Regions from separate parts of the Yinghuangia sp. YIM S09857 genome, predicted to be linked through region 2. Evidence: predicted binding sites of a transcription regulator. Region 2 holds the regulator's gene; the other holds the start of a gene.
What was found. Region 2 encodes HspR, which represses chaperone genes until heat shock. Its sites were predicted from a motif close to TTGAGNNNNNNNNNCTCAA; they were not measured.

Region 1 (9,659 bases), on a different contig from region 2:
TCGGCCGCCTCACCGCAACCACGGCCTTCGTCAGCTACGGCACCATCCCGCTCGGGGCGGTGCTCGGCGGCGTTTTGGGGACCGCCTTCGGTGTGCGTACGGCCATGTTCGCCACCGCGGCGGGCATCCCGCTGGCCGGACTGCTCCTGCTGTTCTCGCCTATCGCCCGCACCCGCGACCTCCCGACGAGCCGGCAGAGTCCCGGCGAAAACGAAACCGCACCCGCCCCCACAGTGGCGCCCGGACGCCGGAACGCATCCGAATAGCGACGCGTCGGATAGCCGAACACCGGCACGTGCCCCTGTACTTGTCCCCGACTCACTACCGGCACTCGTCGGCCGTCGGGAGGCACGAGCATGCGCGGCACGCGGATCCGACACCTCGGGCGAGCCCTGGCGATCGTCGCTGTGACGATGCTGCCGATCGCGTGCAGCCCGCCTCCCCCGATCATCGAAATCCCCTACAGCCCCACGCCCAGCGGCGGACAGGAGGACCGCGAGCGCATCGAGTCACGCATCCTCGACTACCCGCCCGGTCTCCTGCCCGAGGGGCAATATGCAGCGGTCATCGGCGACGACCGCTCGGCAGCCGAGTACGGGATCTGGGTCACCGGCAACCCGGACGCGTTCGCGGACGTGGACTTCTCGGAGGAATCCGTGGTCGCCATGGGGCCGTTGCCCCTGGGCTGCGTCGACGCCCGCGACATCGGATTGGCCTCCGACGGCGACGAACTGTTCCTGACCTACACCACCGTCGGCACCCCGACCCCCTGCGCCCGACCGGCCATCGCGGCCCGAACTTTCGTCGTACGTGGCTCGGGACGCAAAGGGGTTAGGGTCTTCGGACAGTACACCGCTGCGGAGCCAACACCGGGCCAACTCCTGCGCTTCCAACGCCTCGACCTCACCGCACCCCCAAGCCCGCGCGCGGACCCCCGAGTGACGGATCCGGCCGCCATGGACCGCTTCGCAGCGGCGTTGTCCACCACAGACGCCGAAATCCTGAAGCTGGCCCTGAAAGTCACACCACCCCCAACCGACCGCATACTGCTCAGCTTCGTCGTGCCCGGCTGCGAAGCCAACAGAGCCGCCCTGAGCTACCGCGACGACCACCTCAGCGCCGTCGCCTACAACAACCTCGCCTCCCCCCATGCGTCCCCCTGCCCGACTCCCCAGTACTACGCCGCGGTCTTCGCCGTAACCCAGGAAGAATGGACGATGATCGAAACCGGCAAACACTGCCGCCCCGACTCCGCCACACCCTGCTTCTGGTAACCCCCGCACAGAGCCCCCGAGTTCCCTACATTGACCCCATACCGCGCACCACGCGCGCGGCGAAACCGGGGGTGCCCGATGGCCGTGGTTCTACTCAAGGACTGGGACCTGCACCTGGGCAACTGGGTGCTCACCCCCGCCACCGGGGACCTCGCACGATGGCCTGACGATGCGGGAGTCGGCAACGTCGGCTGGGTCTCCCTCGACGCACAATGCGGCGCGGGCAGCGCTCCGGCCTTCTGCGCCGTCTACGTGCAAGACCGCGAACTGTGGTTCCAGGTCGGCGCCGACCGCTGGCTCATCGACGAGTACGTGACGTTCGTCCGCGACTGCGACGACCGCCGATCCGCCTGCCGCTTCAGCCTCACCGTCGGCTCGAAGCGTCTGGCCGCCTGGCACTACACCGGCCCTCTGGGCGATCCCGTGAACCGGGCGGATCTGTCGTTCGACGGACTCGACGAGGAGATGCAGGACCTCAGGCTCTTCCTCGCCCGCATCGGCAACGACCGCGATTGGCGGCGCCGCTTCGTCGACCGGTGTTCAAGTACCGCTTCCGAGTGATCGGGCGACGTCCAGACCGCCGTGTTCGTAGTGCCGGGTACCTCGTCCCTCAGCCGGCCTCTTGGCGGTGGACCATTTCGGTGATCCAGGTGGGGGCGTAGGGGGAGGTGCAGTTGGGGGGAGTGGGGTAGTCCTTCAGGACTTCCAGGCGTTCGCCGATGGCGAGGGCTCGGGGGCGGTAGTCGGCGTGGGAAATGCCGATCTGGGCGAGGCAGTGGTTCATCGCCCACTGGAGGCGGTCGGGAGCGTCCTTCATCTGCGCTTCGATGACGTCGAGCAGGGCGTCGAGGTCGAGACCCTGCGGGTCCTTCGCCACGCGCTCGGTGGTCAGGGCCCAGCCGGCGCTGGCGACGACAGGGTCAGAATCGGCGGTCCAGGTGACGCGGAGGTCTTCGGCGTGCGGGCTCTTCTTCACCACGTAGTTGACGAGCCAGTCGTGGACCTTCGGGGTGCGCGCCTCCCGCAGCATCGTGTCCAACTCGGCACGGTCGAACGCCTTCGGACGACAGATCAGCAGCGCCACGAGCCGCGCCGCACTGTCGCCCGTGGCCCACAGCTCTCGTGCGAGGTCCTGCTGCGTCTTGAGGCGCTTCGCGACCGCCCGCAGCTTGCCGAGGTTCACCCCGTGGTCGTCCCCATGCCGCTCATTGACCGCACGCGCCTTGGGGTCCTCCAGCCCCGCCAACTCGGCCAACACCTCGGCCACCGCCGTCCCGCTCACCACACCCTCCGTCCGTCGCCCACGCGAGCCAGCGTACGACCGTCCTTCCGGCCCAAGCCCGGACAGCCGCGCCGCAAATCGCCTGTTTTGCCTGTCCAGCACGGAGCGGACGCGGACTCAGGGCGACGCCGTGAAGCCCTTGGACAGGTCGAGGATGAATGGCGCTCCCGACGCCTGCGGATCCCATCCGCGCGACAACGCGAGTCGAATCGTCCGAGCAACCTCCGACGGCAGGACGGGAACGCGGGGAAGAGCGATCCAGTTGCCCGGATGCGCCTTATCGGTGCGGACGACGAGAACCGTCCCGGACACGCCTTCACGTTCGACCGCGTAGGAGCAGGGCGTCCAGCCGACACCCTGGCAGTACGTCGGCCGTCTCCGCAGCCGCCAGCGGTAGACCACGCTGTCGACGACGATGCGCCGCGACCCCTTCTCAGCGAGTGCCATCAGTGTCCTCGCTCTTGGACTCGCGCTCGGCGAGGAAGTCGTCGATCAATCGGAAGAGGCCGGCAACGACCTGAGCCTCCTGGTCGGCGTTGAACTTGTCGACGTTCCTCGGTGTGTCCGGGGCGACGAGCATCGGGACGTGTGCGACCCAGCCGAGGCTACCGGTCTCACCCACACGTTCTTTGAGCCACCGCTCCCATTCACCGAACCACGAGCCGCCACGGCGCCTGGCGCACTGGTCCTAGCCGGACAGGAATGCGATGGCCGAGCGATACCGCACCTCGGGCATGAACATCCCAGGCAGCCTGCCGACGGTGGCGAAGTACTCGCGTTCGCTCTTCGTCGTCCAGTCGTTCATGCCCGATCTCCCCGTCTGCGGGCGCCCGGTGCGGGGGCGCGGGAGGCTGATCATCGCCGATTTGCCTGCCGTGGGGGGCCAGGGCCCCGGATCACTCGGAACGAGGGGAATGGTTGATCATGGCGGCCATGGACAGAGAGTCGTCGGGTGGGTCCGATGCGTCGGAGGACCGTCTGATCAAGGTGTGGTTCCGGTTTGTGCCGCGGGAGGGCTGGCTGCCGTATGACCGGGAAGGGCTATGGGCCGTCCAGGTCGGTGACGACACCGCGCGCATCGAGAACGTGCCGTTCCTCCAGAACGGCGTTGCTCAGGGCGACGTGGTGCGGTTCGTGGGGGATGACGAAGGACTTCACTGGGCCGTAGGCCAGGTCGAGGCGTCCGGCGGGTGCACCATTCGCGTCCTGCCGGTGCCGAGCGGGCCGCTCGGACCCAGCGCGAAGGCTGTGCACGAGAGGCTCGCGCCGTTCGGTCTGGGCGGAGAAGCGTTCAGCGACGACTTCCCCCTGGTCGCCTTCGACGTGCGGGCGGACGCGGACATGAGCGGCATCAAGGCGCTGCTCGTCCAGGGGGAGGCGGATGGATGGTGGCACTACGAAGAAGGCTGCATCAACGACGCCTGGCGGAATGCCTAGCCGTCCGCTTGGCCGCGCCACATGATGGCAACCACGGCCGGATCGACGTCGGGCGACCGCGGACCGCGTTGGTGCGGTTGCCGCTGATCCGGGCCGCGGACGGCCGGATCGTCCCGTCCACATCCCCGCGGGCGCGGGACCGGCGGACACGCCCCGGTGGCGCGCGGCGGGTGCCCGGCCCCCGGGCGCTCACCGCGGGTCACGAGCGGTGGCCGGGTTCGAAGCGCATGCCCCGGCGGTCGTAGTAGTGGGTCATCCCGAAGCCGAAGACGAGCGCCACCACGACGCCCACCAGCAGCATCAGCCAGCCGCGGACCAGCCCGGTGCCGGCCTGCGCGTCGAAGTACAGGATCGACCGGACAGCGTCGACCATCTGCCGCATCGGCTCGAACACCCCGAGGAAGCGGTAGAAGTCGGGTGAGGCGCTCAGCGGCACCGTCGCGCCCGAAGCAGGCAGGTCGAAGGCGATGAACACGAACATCGCGATCAGTTGCCCGACGTTGCCGAACGCGGCGATGATCGCCAGGACGCCGAGGCCGACCGTGGCGACGGCACAGTACGCGTACAACCACAGCTGCCAGCTGTGCGGGGCGTCCATGCCGAGGATGGGGACCGCCGCAAGCATCACCAGGCTGGCCGAGATCACCGAGATGCCCGCCGTCATACCGGACTTCGCCAGCAGGACCTGCGTGCGGCTGATCCGCAGGGTTGGTTCGCGCAGGTGGAACGGACCGATCTCGGCGTCCGCGAAGCCCATCGAGACGTCCAGTCCCGCGTGCACGATGTTGGCGGTCATGAAGCCCGCCAACAGCAGCAGCAGGGTGAAGTAGAAGGCACCGAGGCCGTCGCCGGTGCGGTCCCCGATCGGGTGACCCACGCTGGTGCTCACCGCGACCGGGTCGGCCAGGAACACCTTGGCGGTCCCGGTGGCGGTGGCCTCCAACTGCCTGCCGATCGCCAGTGAGGCCCGGTGCGCCGCAGTCTGGTTGATCTGGCTGGCGATGCCGGAGCCGAGGCTGCCCATGCCCGGGTTCGTCAGCACCTGGATCTCGGGCCGGGCGGGGGCATCGGCGGTGGTCAGGGCCGCCACCGCGCGCGAGAAGTCCTCCGGCACCACCAGCGCCCCGTACACCTTGCCGGAGGACAACAGGCGCTGGGCCTCCTGCCGGCTGACCCGCCGCCAGTCGATCTCGCCGGCCGGACTGGCGGCCACCACCTGCTCGGCCACCTCCGCGCCGAGCGTGCGGGACCCGCCGGGCAGCGGCGGCCCGACATCCGAGTCGACCAAGGCGATCGGCATGCCGTCGAGGTGCTTCTGCGGCTCCAGGATGTTGCCCATGTAGAGCAGCGACAGGCCCAGCGCGACCAGTGCGCTGAGCACAACCGGGGTGACCCAGTTCTTCCAACGGCCCAGCACCCGGCCGGCGTCGGCCGACCGGTCGGGCGTATCGGCCGGTGTCCCGGTCTTCGCCATGACGCTCCACACGTGCGTGTCCCACGGCCGGCGGCCCGTCGTCGGGAGCCGGACAACGCCCTGATTAGGCGTGAAAGTGATATTAGGTAACAAAACCGCCCATGTGCGGTGTAGACACCCCGGCGTCAACTGCGGCGGGTTCCCACAGTCGGGCAGCGATCGCTCGGTTCGCGTCGGTCCCTGATCACGAGCGGGTCCTCACAATGCGGGATCGAACAACGCACCGCGGACCAGGGGGCTATGGGAGGCCGGGCGCACAGCGCACGTCGCCGGTGCGGCCTTGAGCGCGGCACGACGGGCTCGGTTGTTCGCTGTGGGCGATCAGGGGTGGGGGTGGGAATGAAAGGGGGCCGTTCAATCTTGAGTCAGGTCAGCGCAACGTACTGAACGGAACCGACTCCCAGGGGAGCCACCATGAGCGACACGACCTCCGGCATCCTGACCCTTCCGGTGCTGCCCCTCGACGACATCGTGGTGCTGCCGGGCATGGCGGTGCCGCTGGAGCTGGACGACACGGAGACGCGTGCCGCGGTGGATGCCGCGCGGGCGCTGCCGGGGATACGGGCGGGCAAGGGCAAGGCGCGGGTGCTGCTCGTGCCGCGCGACGACGGGCACTACCCGGCGATCGGCACGCTGGGAGTGGTCGAGCAGATCGGACGCCTGCCGAGCGGCGAGTCGGCGGTCGTGGTCCGCGGCACCGCGCGCGTGCGGATCGGGACCGGTACGACCGGGCCCGGTGCCGCGCTGTGGGTCGAGGCGACCGTCGTCGAGGAGGGCCCGGCGGACGAGCGCGCCGAAGAGCTCGCGCGCGAGTACCGCGCGCTCGTCACCACGATCCTCGGCAAGCGCGGCGCCTGGCAGGTTGTCGACTTCGTGCAGCAGATCGAGGACCCGAGCGAGCTGTCGGACAACGCCGGCTACGCGCCGTACCTGTCCCAGTCGCAGAAGATCGAGCTGTTGCAGACGACGGATCTGACCGAGCGCCTGGAGAAGGTCGTCGGCTGGACCCGCGACCACCTCGCCGAGCTGGACGTCGCGGAGACCATCCGCAAGGACGTCCAGGAAGGCATGGAGAAGACCCAGCGCGAGTTCCTGCTCAAGCAGCAGCTCGCCGCGATCCGCAAGGAGCTGGGCGAGCTCAACGGCACCCCCGGCAGCGAGGAGGAGGACTACCGGGCACGCGTCGAGGCCGCCGATCTCCCGGAGAAGGTCCTCCAGGCCGCGCTGAAGGAGGTCGACAAGCTGGAGCACGCCTCCGACGCGTCGCCGGAGAGCGGCTGGATCCGGACCTGGCTCGACACGGTCCTGGAGATCCCGTGGAACGAGCGGACCGAGGACGCGTACGACATCTCCGGCGCCCGCGACGTGCTGGACGCCGACCACGCCGGCCTCGACGACGTCAAGGAGCGCATCGTCGAGTACCTGGCCGTGCGCAAGCGCCGCGAGGAGCGCGGGCTGGGTGTCGTCGGCGGACGCCGCAGCGGCGCGGTGCTGGCGCTGGTCGGCCCGCCCGGGGTCGGCAAGACGTCGCTCGGCGAGTCCGTCGCCCGCGCGATGGGGCGCAGCTTCGTGCGCGTCGCACTCGGCGGCGTCCGCGACGAGGCGGAGATCCGCGGCCACCGGCGCACGTACGTCGGTGCGCTGCCCGGCCGCATCGTCCGCGCGATCAAGGAGGCCGGGAGCATGAACCCGGTCGTGCTGCTGGACGAGATCGACAAGGTGGGCTCGGACTACCGCGGCGACCCGACGGCGGCCCTGCTGGAGGTGCTGGACCCGGCGCAGAACCACACGTTCCGCGACCACTACCTCGAAGTCGAACTGGACCTGTCGGACGTGGTGTTCCTGGCCACCGCCAACGTGCTGGAGGCCATCCCGGAGCCGCTGCTCGACCGCATGGAGCTGGTCCGTCTGGACGGCTACACGGAGGACGAGAAGGTCACGATCGCCCGCGACCACCTGATCCCGCGCCAGCTCGACAAGGCCGGGCTGGACGCGTCCGAGGTGGCGTTCACCGAGGACGCGCTGCGGCTGCTGGCCGGCGAGTACACCCGCGAGGCGGGCGTGCGCACGCTCGAACGGGCCATCGCCCGCGTGCTGCGCAAGATCGCCGCGAAGCAGGCGCTCGACGCCGGTACCGCGCTCCCGGTCGAGGTCGGCCCCGCCGACCTGGTCGACTTCATCGGACGGCCCCGGCACACGCCCGAGGCTTCGCTGGCGAAGGAGGAGCAGCGTACGGCGGTTCCCGGGGTCGCAACCGGGCTCGCGGTGACGGGTGCGGGCGGTGACGTGCTCTACATCGAGGCGTCGCTGGCCGATCCGGAGACCGGGGCGTCCGGCGTCACGCTCACCGGGCAACTGGGCGACGTGATGAAGGAGTCGGCGCAGATCGCCCTGTCGTACCTGCGGGCGCGCGGGGTCGAGCTGGAGCTGCCCGTCGGCGACCTGAAGGACCGGGGCGTGCACATCCACGTGCCGGCCGGGGCGGTGCCGAAGGACGGCCCGAGTGCGGGCGTCACGATGACGACGGCGCTCGTGTCGCTCCTGACGGGGCGTCCGGTGCGGTCGGACGTCGCGATGACCGGCGAGGTGTCGTTGACCGGACGCGTGCTGCCCATCGGCGGCGTCAAGCAGAAGGCGCTCGCGGCGCACCGGGCCGGGATCACCACGATCCTGGTGCCCAAGCGCAACGAGCCCGACCTGGACGACATCCCCGAGGCGGTGCGCGAGCAGTTGACCATCCACGCGGTGTCAGACGTGCGCGAGGTGCTGGACCTGGCCTTGGAGCCGGCCGAGACGCGTCAGCGGGTCGCCGCGGCGTAGCCCGCGGGTGCGCCCGCCGCGCGGGCCTCCCTGAGCAGGCAAAGCGCGGCGGGCGGCAGGCAGGGCCCGAGCGACAGGCGGACCCGACACGCGAATCATCGCGTGTCGGGTCCGCCTGTTTGCTTCGCCTGTCAGTCCCGCCTGTCCCGGGTATCGGTCCCGCGCGTCGGTCCCGCCTGTCCCGCACGTCGGTCCCGCGTGTCGGTCCTGCGCGTCGGATCCGTGTGCGGGATCCGCATGTTGGCCCCGCGTGTCAGTCCGCGCGTCGAGCCTGTGTTCGCAACTGCCTAGCCGCGCAACCCCCATCGTTCGGCCAGACGGGTGTCAAGAGCTTCGAGGTACGTGCGCCCGTACGCGCCGTCCTCCAGCGTCCGCACCAGCACGTCCGGCAAATCCTGCGTGTACTCCGCGGACACCGACGCCGCGGCCAGGGCGATCGTCGCCACCGTGTCGACGTCCCCCGTATACGCCACGCACGCCTTCAGCAGCCCGCTCATCGTGGTGTGCGCGGCCAGCGCCGTGACCGCCGCCCGCGCGCTGTGCATGCCGGGGGAGCGCACCTTGCCGCGCCACGCCTCGGCCCACCGGCCGTACCCCTCCGGCTCCGGCACATTGTCCGCGAGCCAGCGCGGCAGGCGGGCCACCGGGCCGAGGCCGTGGCGGCAGTAGTGCACCGCGTACGCCGCCCCCAGCGCCGCCGCGACGCCGCCCGGCGAGTCGTGCGTGATCTTCGCCTGGAGCGCGGTCAGGCGTGCGACCTCGTCCAGCGACGGCAGCAGCCCGACGACCCCCGCGCGCATCGCCGCGCCGCTCTTGTCGCTGCCGGGCCGCAGAGTGTCGAGCAACTCCCGGCCACTCCATACGTGATCGAGCACCGACCGGAACCCGGAGGCGTACCCCGCGCGCTCGTCGCGGTGGTACGCACGGACGAACCGCTCCGCCAAGTCCTCGCGCGTGGGCTCCCCGTCGAGGAGCCATTCGGCCACGGCGACGCTCATTTGCGCGTCGTCGGTGTACATACCCGGGCGTATGTCGGTGTGTGTCGGATGCCGCGCGTACGCCGCAAGAGTGTTCCCCCGGCGGACGAACTCCGGTGGCGCGTACTCGAACCCCGCGCCGTACGCGTCCCCGATCGCCAGTTCGAGCAACAAGGCCCCAACCCCCAAATCCGTGTGGTCGACGGCCATCTGGTGTCCCTCGCAGGAGTGATGCTCCTCGCGCCGGGGCGGAGTGCGAGACGTTTCGCGGTCCCGGCGGATACCGTCGACGGTGATCACACGTCACTCATCGCGTGTGGGTCAACCGGATTAGCGGATCAGCGGGTGGCAAGTCCATGATCATCGCATCCGGCGGTGCGGGGTTCGCGGCGCCG
Region 2 (9,659 bases):
GTACGGCGCCTTCGCGAACGCGTGCTCGCGCAGCGACATGATGAGCAGCTTGGGGGACAGCGGCTTGCCGGTGTTCCAGGCCGGGCACTGCGACTGGCAGCGGCCGCACTCGGTGCAGGTCGCGAAGTCCAGCAGGCCCTTCCACGAGAAGTGCTCGACCTGGCCGACGCCGAAGATGTCGTCGTCCTTGGGGTCCTCGAAGTCGATCGGCTGCCCGTTCGAGGTCATCGGCATGAGCGCGCCGAGCGCCACGCCGCCGTCCGGGTCGCGCTTGAAGTAGATGTTGAAGAACGCCGTGAAGCGGTGCCAAGCGACACCCATGTTCGGGGTGACGCCGATGGTGGTGGCCCAGGCCATCGAGATGACGATCTTGATCATCGCGACGATGTAGACCAGGTTCTCCAGGCTGTCGACCGACAGTCCCTCGAACGCTTTCACCAGCGGGTACGAGAACGGGTAGTGCGCGTTCCACGACGTCTCGTCGTTGAGTGCGCCCTCCAGGCCGCGCAGCGTCATGATGCACAGGCCGACCCCGAGCACGACGCCTTCGACGAAGTACGCCTGCCAGAAGGTCGAGCCCGAGAACCGCGACTTGCGGCCGGCCAGGCGCGGGTGGTTGAGCTGGCGGATGACGATCAGGACGAGGATGGCCAGGACCGTCATCAGGCCCATGAACTCCTCGAAGAAGTTCCAGACCACCCAGTGGCCGATGAGCGGCAGGTAGAACTCGGCGTCGAAGAGCTGTCCGTACGCCGTGACCAGGGTCAGGATCAGCGCGCCGAAGCCGACCATGACGAACCAGTGCGCGGCACCGACGATGCCCCACTTGAGCATCCGGGTGTGACCCAGGATCTCCGTGAGCATGGTGGTGAGGCGCTTGCCGACGGGTCCCGAGCGTCCGAGAACCGGTTGGCCGAGCTTGACGTACTGATAGATGTACGCGGCGGCTCGCCCGAGCAGGGCGAAGCCGACAACGCTGATGACCAGCGCTATGACGATGGCGGCGAGCTGCATCGCGGTTCTGCTCCTCCGGTGGGACGTCCCTTCCGGGGCGTGTATCGGCCGTCAGCGTACGGCCGTGCATAGATCTTACCGACTAGTAACTTATCGGCTGAACGGATGATCTCCATCACTGTCATATGACGACCCGTCAGTTCTCCTGACTGTCATGCTGCCATGCCGCGTCGGACGTCCTTGCGCGGGATCCCGGCAGGTGCTGGTCCATCGCGGATATCGGGGCCCGCCTACCATCCGCACCATGTCCGACCGACCCACTCCTCCTCCGCCGCCCTTCCCGCCCCCGCAACCGGACCGCCCGCCCGGCCCGCCGCCGCAGTTCCAGCCCGGGTACCCGCAACCACCCGCCGCATACCCGGGCTCCCAGCCCGGGCAGGGCCCCCAGGATCCGGCCCGGTACCCCGGACAGGACCCGGCCCGGTACCCCGGCCAGGACACCGCTCAGTACCCCGGCCAGATCACCGCCCAGTACCCGGGCCAGTACCCCGCCCAGTTCGCCCCCGGGTACGCCCCGGGCTACGCCCCCGGCCAACCTCCCGCCCCGCCCGGAGGCGGCCGCAACAAGGTGGTCGCGCTGGTCGCGGGCGGTGTCGCGCTCGCGCTCGTGGCCGGACTGGGCGCGTGGTTCGCGTTCGCCGGCTCCGACGACAAGGACGACAAGGCCTCACCCGCGGGCGGTGCCTCGTCCGCCGGTACCGGCGGCCCGCAGTCGTCCGGCGGCCAGCCGTCCAAAGGCACGCCCACCGAGGTCGATCTCACCCGCCTGTGGACCCTGCCCGCCGCGACGTCGGACACGTCGCTGCGTGGCGGTTGGGTCGGCACCGACAAGATGTACGTCCTGCGCAAGGACGGCATCACCGCCCACGACCTGGCGAGCGGCAAGGAGACCGGGAAGGTCGACATGCCGCCCGGCTTCGAGGAGGTGTGCAGCGTCATGGACACCCCGGTCGAGGGCGTCGGGCTCTTCGGCTGGGACTCCCCCGACGGCGGGTGCGTCAACGCCAGCGCGGTGGACCTCGCCACCGGCACGGTCCTGTGGACGGAAAAGGACGTGGTGGACGGGCTGTCCTTCGAGGTGGCGCTCGGCGCGTACGGCAACACCGCCGTCGTCGCCGCGGAGGAGAACGTCAAGGGCCTGGACCTGCGCTCCGGCGCCGAACGCTGGACGTTCAAGACCACCGAGCTGCTCAAGGCCGGGGACGGCGACTGGAGTGTCGCGGACCTGGCCGTGGGCCCCGACCAGGTGGCGCTCACCGTGCAGACCTCCGCGCCCGGCGCCGCCAAGTACATAGGCGGCGCCGTGCTGCTCGACCCCGCCGAGGGCTCGCTGCGCGGCTTCATGCAACTGGCCGACGGCCCCGACAGTTGGCCGAGCCTGCTGTCGGCCTCGCCGATGGTGGTGCTCGACGAGTACGCCGGTCCCGGGAAGGACGAGAAGCTCGCCAAGATCTTCGTCTTCGACGGCGCCGCCAAGCCCGTCGCGGAGATCCCGGTCGGCCCGGACGGCGTCGTCCTCGACGAGCGCAGCTTCGACTTCATCGACCCGAACCAGAAGCTCAGCGGCGTCGAGGTGCACGGCAAGGTGCTGTACGCACAGATCGGCACCAAGGACGACGTCGGCACCGTCGGGGCGTACGACCTGACCACCGGCAAGCGGCTCTGGGCGGTGTCCGTGGGCGTCGAGGGGGCGGTGCGCCCGATCTCGGCCGACGAGCAGGGCTTCACCGCACTGGTCGGCGACGAATACTCGGGCGAGGAGGCCAAGGTGCTCCGCTTCGCCGCGGCCGACGGCGCCCGGACGACGCAGCACATCCTGCGCGCCGGGTCCGGATCAGGGTCCGGATCAGGGTCCGGATCCGGGTCCGGGTCCACGTCCGGCTCCGGAGCCCCGACCGGGTCCGGCTCCGGGTCCGACCCCGACGAGGTCACCGTCGACCCCGAGGGCATGGCCGTCGTCCTGCCGGACAACCGCGTGCTCCAGTTCATGACCGGCGACGCCGAGCGGCCGGTCGAGATGTACGCCGCGCGCTGACCGACGAGGGCCGCACAACCGGCCCCGCGGATCCGCCGCGCGAGACGCATCACCGACGAGCCGCGCGAGTCGACGCGCCGAGCCGCCCGGGGCCCACGTCCCGGGCGGCTCCGTGTTCCCGCCCAGGTTTCGCACGAAGAGCGCACGGGTTGACGGGTCTTGACCTGGTTCGTCTCCGTGCATGCACCTGTTACAGGCAGTAAAGTTGAGCCCGGAATACTCAAGCGGTTTGACGCCGTTGTAACGGTCGTTCATCCTTGAGCGCGTATCGCTCAACCCTTCCCCGAGCAGTCCCCTGGAGGCCCCAACATGGCACGTGCGGTCGGAATCGACCTCGGTACGACGAACTCTGTCGTCAGCGTTCTCGAAGGCGGCGAGTCGTCCGTCATCACCAACGCGGAGGGATCCCGGACCACACCGTCCGTGGTGGCCTTTGCGAAGAACGGTGAGGTGCTCGTCGGCGAGGTCGCCAAGCGGCAGGCGGTCACGAACGTCGACCGGACCATCCGGTCGGTCAAGCGTCACATGGGCACGGACTGGTCCGTGGCCATCGACGACAAGAAGTACACCCCGCAGGAGATCAGCGCCCGCATCCTCCAGAAGCTGAAGCGCGACGCCGAGGCGTACCTGGGCGAGAAGGTCACCGACGCGGTGATCACCGTCCCGGCGTACTTCAACGACGCCGAGCGCCAGGCCACCAAGGAGGCCGGCGAGATCGCCGGACTGAACGTCCTGCGCATCGTCAACGAGCCGACCGCCGCCGCGCTGGCGTACGGCCTCGACAAGGGCGACGAGCAGACCATCCTCGTCTTCGACCTCGGCGGCGGCACCTTCGACGTGTCGCTCCTGGAGATCGGCGACGGCGTGGTCGAGGTCAAGGCGACCAACGGCGACAACCACCTCGGCGGCGACGACTGGGACCAGCGCGTCGTCGACCACCTGGTCCGGCAGTTCCAGAACGCACACGGCGTCGACCTGTCCAAGGACAAGATGGCGCTCCAGCGCCTGCGCGAGGCGGCGGAGAAGGCCAAGATCGAGCTCTCCAGCTCGACCGAGACCACCATCAACCTGCCGTACATCACCGCCTCGGCCGAAGGTCCGCTGCACCTCGACGAGAAGCTGACCCGCGCGCAGTTCCAGCAGCTCACGCAGGACCTGCTGGACCGCGTCAAGGTGCCGTTCCACAACGTCATCAAGGACGCCGGGATCCAGCTCTCCGAGATCCACCACGTCGTCCTGGTCGGCGGCTCGACCCGTATGCCCGCGGTGGCCGAGGTCGTGCGCGAGCTGACCGGCGGCCGCGAGCCCAACAAGGGCGTCAACCCGGACGAGGTCGTGGCGATCGGTGCCGCGCTCCAGGCCGGTGTCCTCAAGGGCGAGGTCAAGGACGTCCTGCTGCTCGACGTCACCCCGCTGTCCCTGGGCATCGAGACCAAGGGCGGCATCATGACGAAGCTCATCGAGCGCAACACCACGATCCCGACCAAGCGCTCGGAGATCTTCACGACGGCCGACGACAACCAGCCGTCCGTGCAGATCCAGGTGTTCCAGGGCGAGCGCGAGATCGCCGCGTACAACAAGAAGCTCGGCATGTTCGAGCTGACCGGCCTGCCGCCGGCGCCGCGCGGCGTGCCACAGATCGAGGTCACCTTCGACATCGACGCCAACGGCATCGTCCACGTGTCCGCCAAGGACCTCGGGACGGGCAAGGAGCAGTCGATGACCATCACCGGCGGCTCGGGCCTGCCCAAGGACGACATCTCCCGCATGATGCGCGAGGCCGAGGAGCACGCGGAGGAGGACAAGAAGCGCCGCGAGGACGCCGAGACGCGCAACCAGGCGGAGCAGCTCGTCTACACCACCGAGAAGTTCCTCGGCGACAACGGCGACAAGGTCCCCGGTGACGTCAAGACCGAGGTCGAGGCGACCCTGGTCGAGCTGAAGGACGCGCTCAAGGGCGAGGACATCGCCAAGATCCGGGACGCCGCCGAGAAGGTCGCCACCACGAGCCAGAAGCTCGGCTCGGCGATGTACGCGGGCGCGCAGCCGGGCGACGCGGCCGGTGCCGCGGGTGCGGCGGGCGGTTCGGCGGGTAACAACGCCGGTGCGGCCGACGATGATGTCGTCGACGCGGAAATCGTCGACGAGGACAAGCGTGAGGGTGGTGCTGCGTGACGGAGGGGACGCACGGCTTCCCCGAGGAGCCGGTGATCCGCGACAAGCGACGGATCGATCCCCAGACCGGTGAGGTCCGATCCACCGCGGCCGAGGAAGGGGCCGCCCGCGAGGGCGGCTCCGCCCCCGCCGACAGCACGTCGTCCGGCGGATCCTCGGCGGAGCTCGACGAGGCCCGCAACGCGCTCGCCGAGCGCACGCTCGACCTCCAGCGGCTCCAGGCGGAGTACGCCAACTACCGCAAGCGCGTCGACCGCGACCGCCAGGCGGTGGGCGAGGTGGCCCTGGTCAAGGTGCTCACCGAGCTGCTGCCGGTGCTCGACGACATCGGCCGCGCCCGCGACCACGGCGAACTGTCCGGCGGCTTCAAGTCGGTGGCCGAGTCGCTGGAGTCGATCGTCGCCAAGATGGGGCTCCAGAGCTTCGGCAAGAAGGGCGAGCCGTTCGACCCGGTCGTGCACGAGGCGCTGCTGCACAGCTATGCCCCGGACGTGACCGAGCCGACCTGTGTGGAAATCCTCCAGCCCGGCTACCAGTTCCGCGAGCGGGTCATCCGTCCCGCGCGCGTGGCGGTGGCCGAGCCGGCGGAGGCGACCGAGGCCCCGGCCTCGGAAGCGGACAGCAACTGAGCACGGGCACGGCCGCACGGGGCAGACTGACCAGACCGGAGGGAGGCGGGACGCCGTGAGTACCAAGGACTACCTCGAAAAGGACTTCTACAAGGTCCTCGGCGTCCCGAAGGACGCCGGGACCGCGGAGATCAAGAAGGCGTACCGCAAGCTCGCCCGCGAATACCACCCCGACGCCAACAAGGGGGACGCGAAAGCGGAGGAGCGGTTCAAGGAGATCTCCGAGGCCTACGACGTACTCGCCGACGAGAAGCGGCGCAAGGAGTACGACGAGGCGCGGACCCTGTTCGGCAACGGAGGCTTCCGTGCGCCGGGCGGGGCCGGTGCCGGCGGCTTCCCCTTCGACCTGGGCGACCTGTTCGGCCAGGCCGGCGGACCCGGCCAGCCGCCGGGCGGGGCGGGCGGCATCGGCGACCTGTTCGGCGGCCTCTTCGGCCGCGCCGGTGCGCGGCAGGCCCCGCCGCGCCGCGGCCAGGACGTCGAGTCCGAGGTCACCCTGAACTTCTCCGACGCGGTGGACGGCGCCACCGTGCCGATCAGGCTGACCAGTTCGGAGCCGTGCCACCACTGCAACGGCACGGGTGCGGCGGCCGGCACGATGCCGCGCGCGTGTCCCACGTGCAGCGGCACCGGGCAGACCAGCCGCAACCAGGGCGGGTTCGCCTTCTCCGAGCCGTGCCGCGACTGCAAGGGCCGCGGGCTGATCGTCGACGACCCGTGCATCGTGTGCCACGGGTCCGGGCGCGCCCGCAGCGCGCGCACCATGCAGGTGCGTGTGCCCGCGGGGGTGCAGGACGGCCAGCGCATACGTCTGAAGGGGAAGGGCGCCCCCGGCGAACGGGGAGGCCCGGCCGGGGACTTGTACGTCGTCGTGCACGTCCGCCCGCACCCCGTGTTCGGTCGCAAGGGCGACAACCTGACGGTCACCGCACCGGTGACCTTCCCCGAGGCGGTGCTCGGGGCCGAGATCACCGTGCCCACCCTGGGCGGTACCCCGGTGACGCTGAAACTCCCGGCCGGTACGAAGAACGGCGCGACCTTGCGCGTGCGGGGGCGCGGCGCGGCACGCAAGGACGGCTCGCGCGGCGACCTGCTGGTCACCGTCGAGGTCACCGTCCCGAAGGACCTGGATCCGAAGGCGCTGGAGGCGCTGGAGGCCTACCGGGCAGCGACCGCGTCCGTCGACCCGCGCGCCAAACTGATGGAAGCGGCGAAGGGAGCGTGACATGCGAGCGGACGGAGGTCTCCCCGGAGGCCTGCCAGGCGGGTTCCCCGGCGGCCCCTCCGGAGGCCGGTCACCCGGGCGCCGCTACGAACTGACCGACGTCACACCCGTGTACGTCATCTCGGTGGCGGCCCAGCTCTCCGGCCTGCACCCGCAGACCCTGCGCCAGTACGACCGCCTCGGCCTGGTCTCGCCGGACCGCACGGCCGGGCGCGGGCGGCGCTATTCGGCGCGCGACATCATGCAGTTGCGCGAGGTGCAGCGGCTCTCCCAGGAGGAGGGCATCAACCTCGCGGGTATCAAGCGCATTCTCGAACTGGAGAACCACGTCGAGGCGTTGCGCATGCGCGTCGCCGAACTGGAGGCCGCCGCGGCCGAGGCGGGCGCCGTCCAGGCGCAGCGCGAGGCCGCGGTGCACGCGTCGTACCGCCGGGACCTGGTGCGCGTCCAGCCGCAGGGCACCGCCCTTGTGGTGTGGCGGCCGAAGCGCGGCCGCCAGGACTGACCTCCGGCGGCGCCGTCCGGACAGGAACATGCCTGGGCCCCGTACCCGTTCGGGTGCGGGGCCCACGCATGTCGCGACCGTGCTACTCGCGCGATGTCGCGATGGCCCGGGCGGCATTGCGCACATCCGGGGCCGGGTGCGCGCGCAACTCGCGGACCAGACCGCGCCATTCGGCGGCCCAGCCGGTCAGCGGGCCGGTCTCGGCCACCAGCGCCAGGGCGAGCAGCCCGGCGGCCGCGGTGCGGTCCGCAGCCAACGCGGCTGCCGGGGCCAGGAGTTCGTCCGGGGTCACGGGCGCGGTGTAGTCGGAGACCCGGGCGCGCAGACGGCGACCGGCCCGAAAGGCCAGCAGCGGGCTGTCGGCGCACCGATCCGCGACCGCGCGCAGACCAGTGGTCACGAGGTCCGCATCGCCGTGCAACGGCACTGCCTCGGCAAGCAGTTGCACTCCTTCGTACGGAAACCCGCGCCGGTCGGCGAGGTGCTCCGCGAACCGCCGCACCTCGGCCGCGGCGGCGTCGGGCTGTTGCCTCGCCCACGCGCGCGAGAGCTTCACGAGGTGGCGCAGGCGCTGCGTCGCGGGCCGGTCCCGTCCGGCCGCGGCGTCCAGCGGCCCGTCCGCCTCCGCCAGTGCCGCGTCGGCCAGGACGTCGGCGGTGGCCAGGAATTCGTCGGCCCCCGAGCCGTCCCGGACGAGACCCTGGATCGCCTCGGCGGCGTCCTTCCACCCCTTGCGCACGCTCAGGTCGCGCACCGCGCCGTGCACCCGCTCGACCTCGCCCGGCGCCCACGGCGACCAGCGGGTGAAGGCCTGGTAGGCGGACCGCCGCACGGCGGCGTGCTCGTGCCCGCACCTGGTGACCACGAGCGCCGCGAACCGCGCCCGGTGCCCCTCGGCCAGGGCGAGCGGATGCACGGCGATCGGCACGGTGGCGACGTCGCGCGGACCGGTGACGGAGCGTTCGACGACCGCCCAGGCGCTCGGCCGGTCGAGGCGCGCGAGGAGGGCGACCAGGGCGGCACGCAAGACGTCGCGGTGCACGTTGTCGTGGGTGGCGGCGTCGGCGACCCGGTCGACGCCGTCCGGCACGCCGCGCTCGATGAGCAGTCGCACGGCCTCCTTGCGCACGGTCACCTTGGTGCCCGGCGCGGTCAGCAACGCGTCGAGCAGCGGGCCGAGTTGCGAAGGGGCGACGTACCGGCTGACCCGGCTCGCGGCGTACATCGCCACGTGCGCGTCGTCGCCGCCGACCCGGGCGAGCAGCACGGGCAGCGCCTCGGCGTGACCCTCCACGCGCGCGAGACCGCCGAGCGCGGCGTCGCGGACGAGGGTGTCGGGCGAGTCGAGATGGGGCAGCACGAGCGGCCGCCCGGCGCCGGGGACGTGCGCGAGGTCGGCGAGCCAGGCGGCGCGTTGGTCGGCCGGGAGGGCCGGGTGGGCGGCCTGCGCGGCGGCGAGTCGGGCGTACGCCTCGCGCTGGCGAGGCAGCAGGTGAGCGGTCTCGCGGCCGATGCGGGGCACCCACACGTCCGACGCCGGGGAGAACCGGCCTTGCGGCGCCGCGCCGGTCAGGAACCGGTCGATCAGGTCGGTGCGGCGGTGCAGCACGGCGTCGAGCACCGGCCGCAGCGTGATCGCGGACGGGTCGGCGTCGAGCACCTGCGCGGTGCGCGCGTCGCGGTGCGTCGGGTCGGCGAGCCAGAAGGTCGCCGCCGAGGAGACGGTACGCGCGTCGCCGTGCCGTACCGCCTCGCCCAACAGCTCCTGAAGCGGCGCGATCGGCCTGCCGTGCCGCCCGAGTTGGCGGGCGAGGGCGAGCGCGGGCTCGTAGTCGCGCCGGTCGGCGGCGGCGCGGACGATCGGCAGCAGGGCCTCGACAAGACGCGCCTCGATGCCGCGTACGCGCTGGTTCGGCACCCAGAACTCCCGGCTGCCGGCGGGCTGCGCCAAGGTGCCGATCGCCCAGTCCACCAACCGCCCGTCTTCGTCCGGCAGTTGGGCGGCCGACGCGCGCTGCGACTCCTGCCGCAGGAGGTCGGCGGCGAGCGACTGGAGGGTCGTGCGGGTCGCCCAGG

Region 1: a site for HspR is predicted at 5,828-5,846, ahead of lon (endopeptidase La). Genes of this name have one in related genera too.

The regions. Positions count from the first base shown of each region.
Region 1 is NZ_JBPKBH010000011.1:49,943-59,601, reverse strand. Features, by position in the region: gene ACRX5S_RS23335 (MFS transporter) at 1-266, shown strand, start outside; gene ACRX5S_RS23330 (hypothetical protein) at 357-1,274, shown strand; gene ACRX5S_RS23325 (hypothetical protein) at 1,353-1,835, shown strand; gene ACRX5S_RS23320 (DNA alkylation repair protein) at 1,885-2,556, opposite strand; gene ACRX5S_RS23315 (hypothetical protein) at 2,674-3,003, opposite strand; gene ACRX5S_RS23310 (hypothetical protein) at 2,990-3,178, opposite strand; gene ACRX5S_RS23305 (DUF4265 domain-containing protein) at 3,490-3,993, shown strand; gene ACRX5S_RS23300 (DUF3533 domain-containing protein) at 4,193-5,467, opposite strand; gene lon (endopeptidase La) at 5,882-8,287, shown strand; gene ACRX5S_RS23290 (ADP-ribosylglycohydrolase family protein) at 8,575-9,474, opposite strand.
Region 2 is NZ_JBPKBH010000003.1:156,398-166,056, reverse strand. Features, by position in the region: gene ACRX5S_RS06750 ((Fe-S)-binding protein) at 1-1,014, opposite strand, end outside; gene ACRX5S_RS06745 (outer membrane protein assembly factor BamB family protein) at 1,259-3,049, shown strand; gene dnaK (molecular chaperone DnaK) at 3,359-5,224, shown strand; gene grpE (nucleotide exchange factor GrpE) at 5,221-5,853, shown strand; gene dnaJ (molecular chaperone DnaJ) at 5,909-7,078, shown strand; gene ACRX5S_RS06725 (heat shock protein transcriptional repressor HspR) at 7,080-7,583, shown strand; gene ACRX5S_RS06720 (hypothetical protein) at 7,666-9,659, opposite strand, start outside.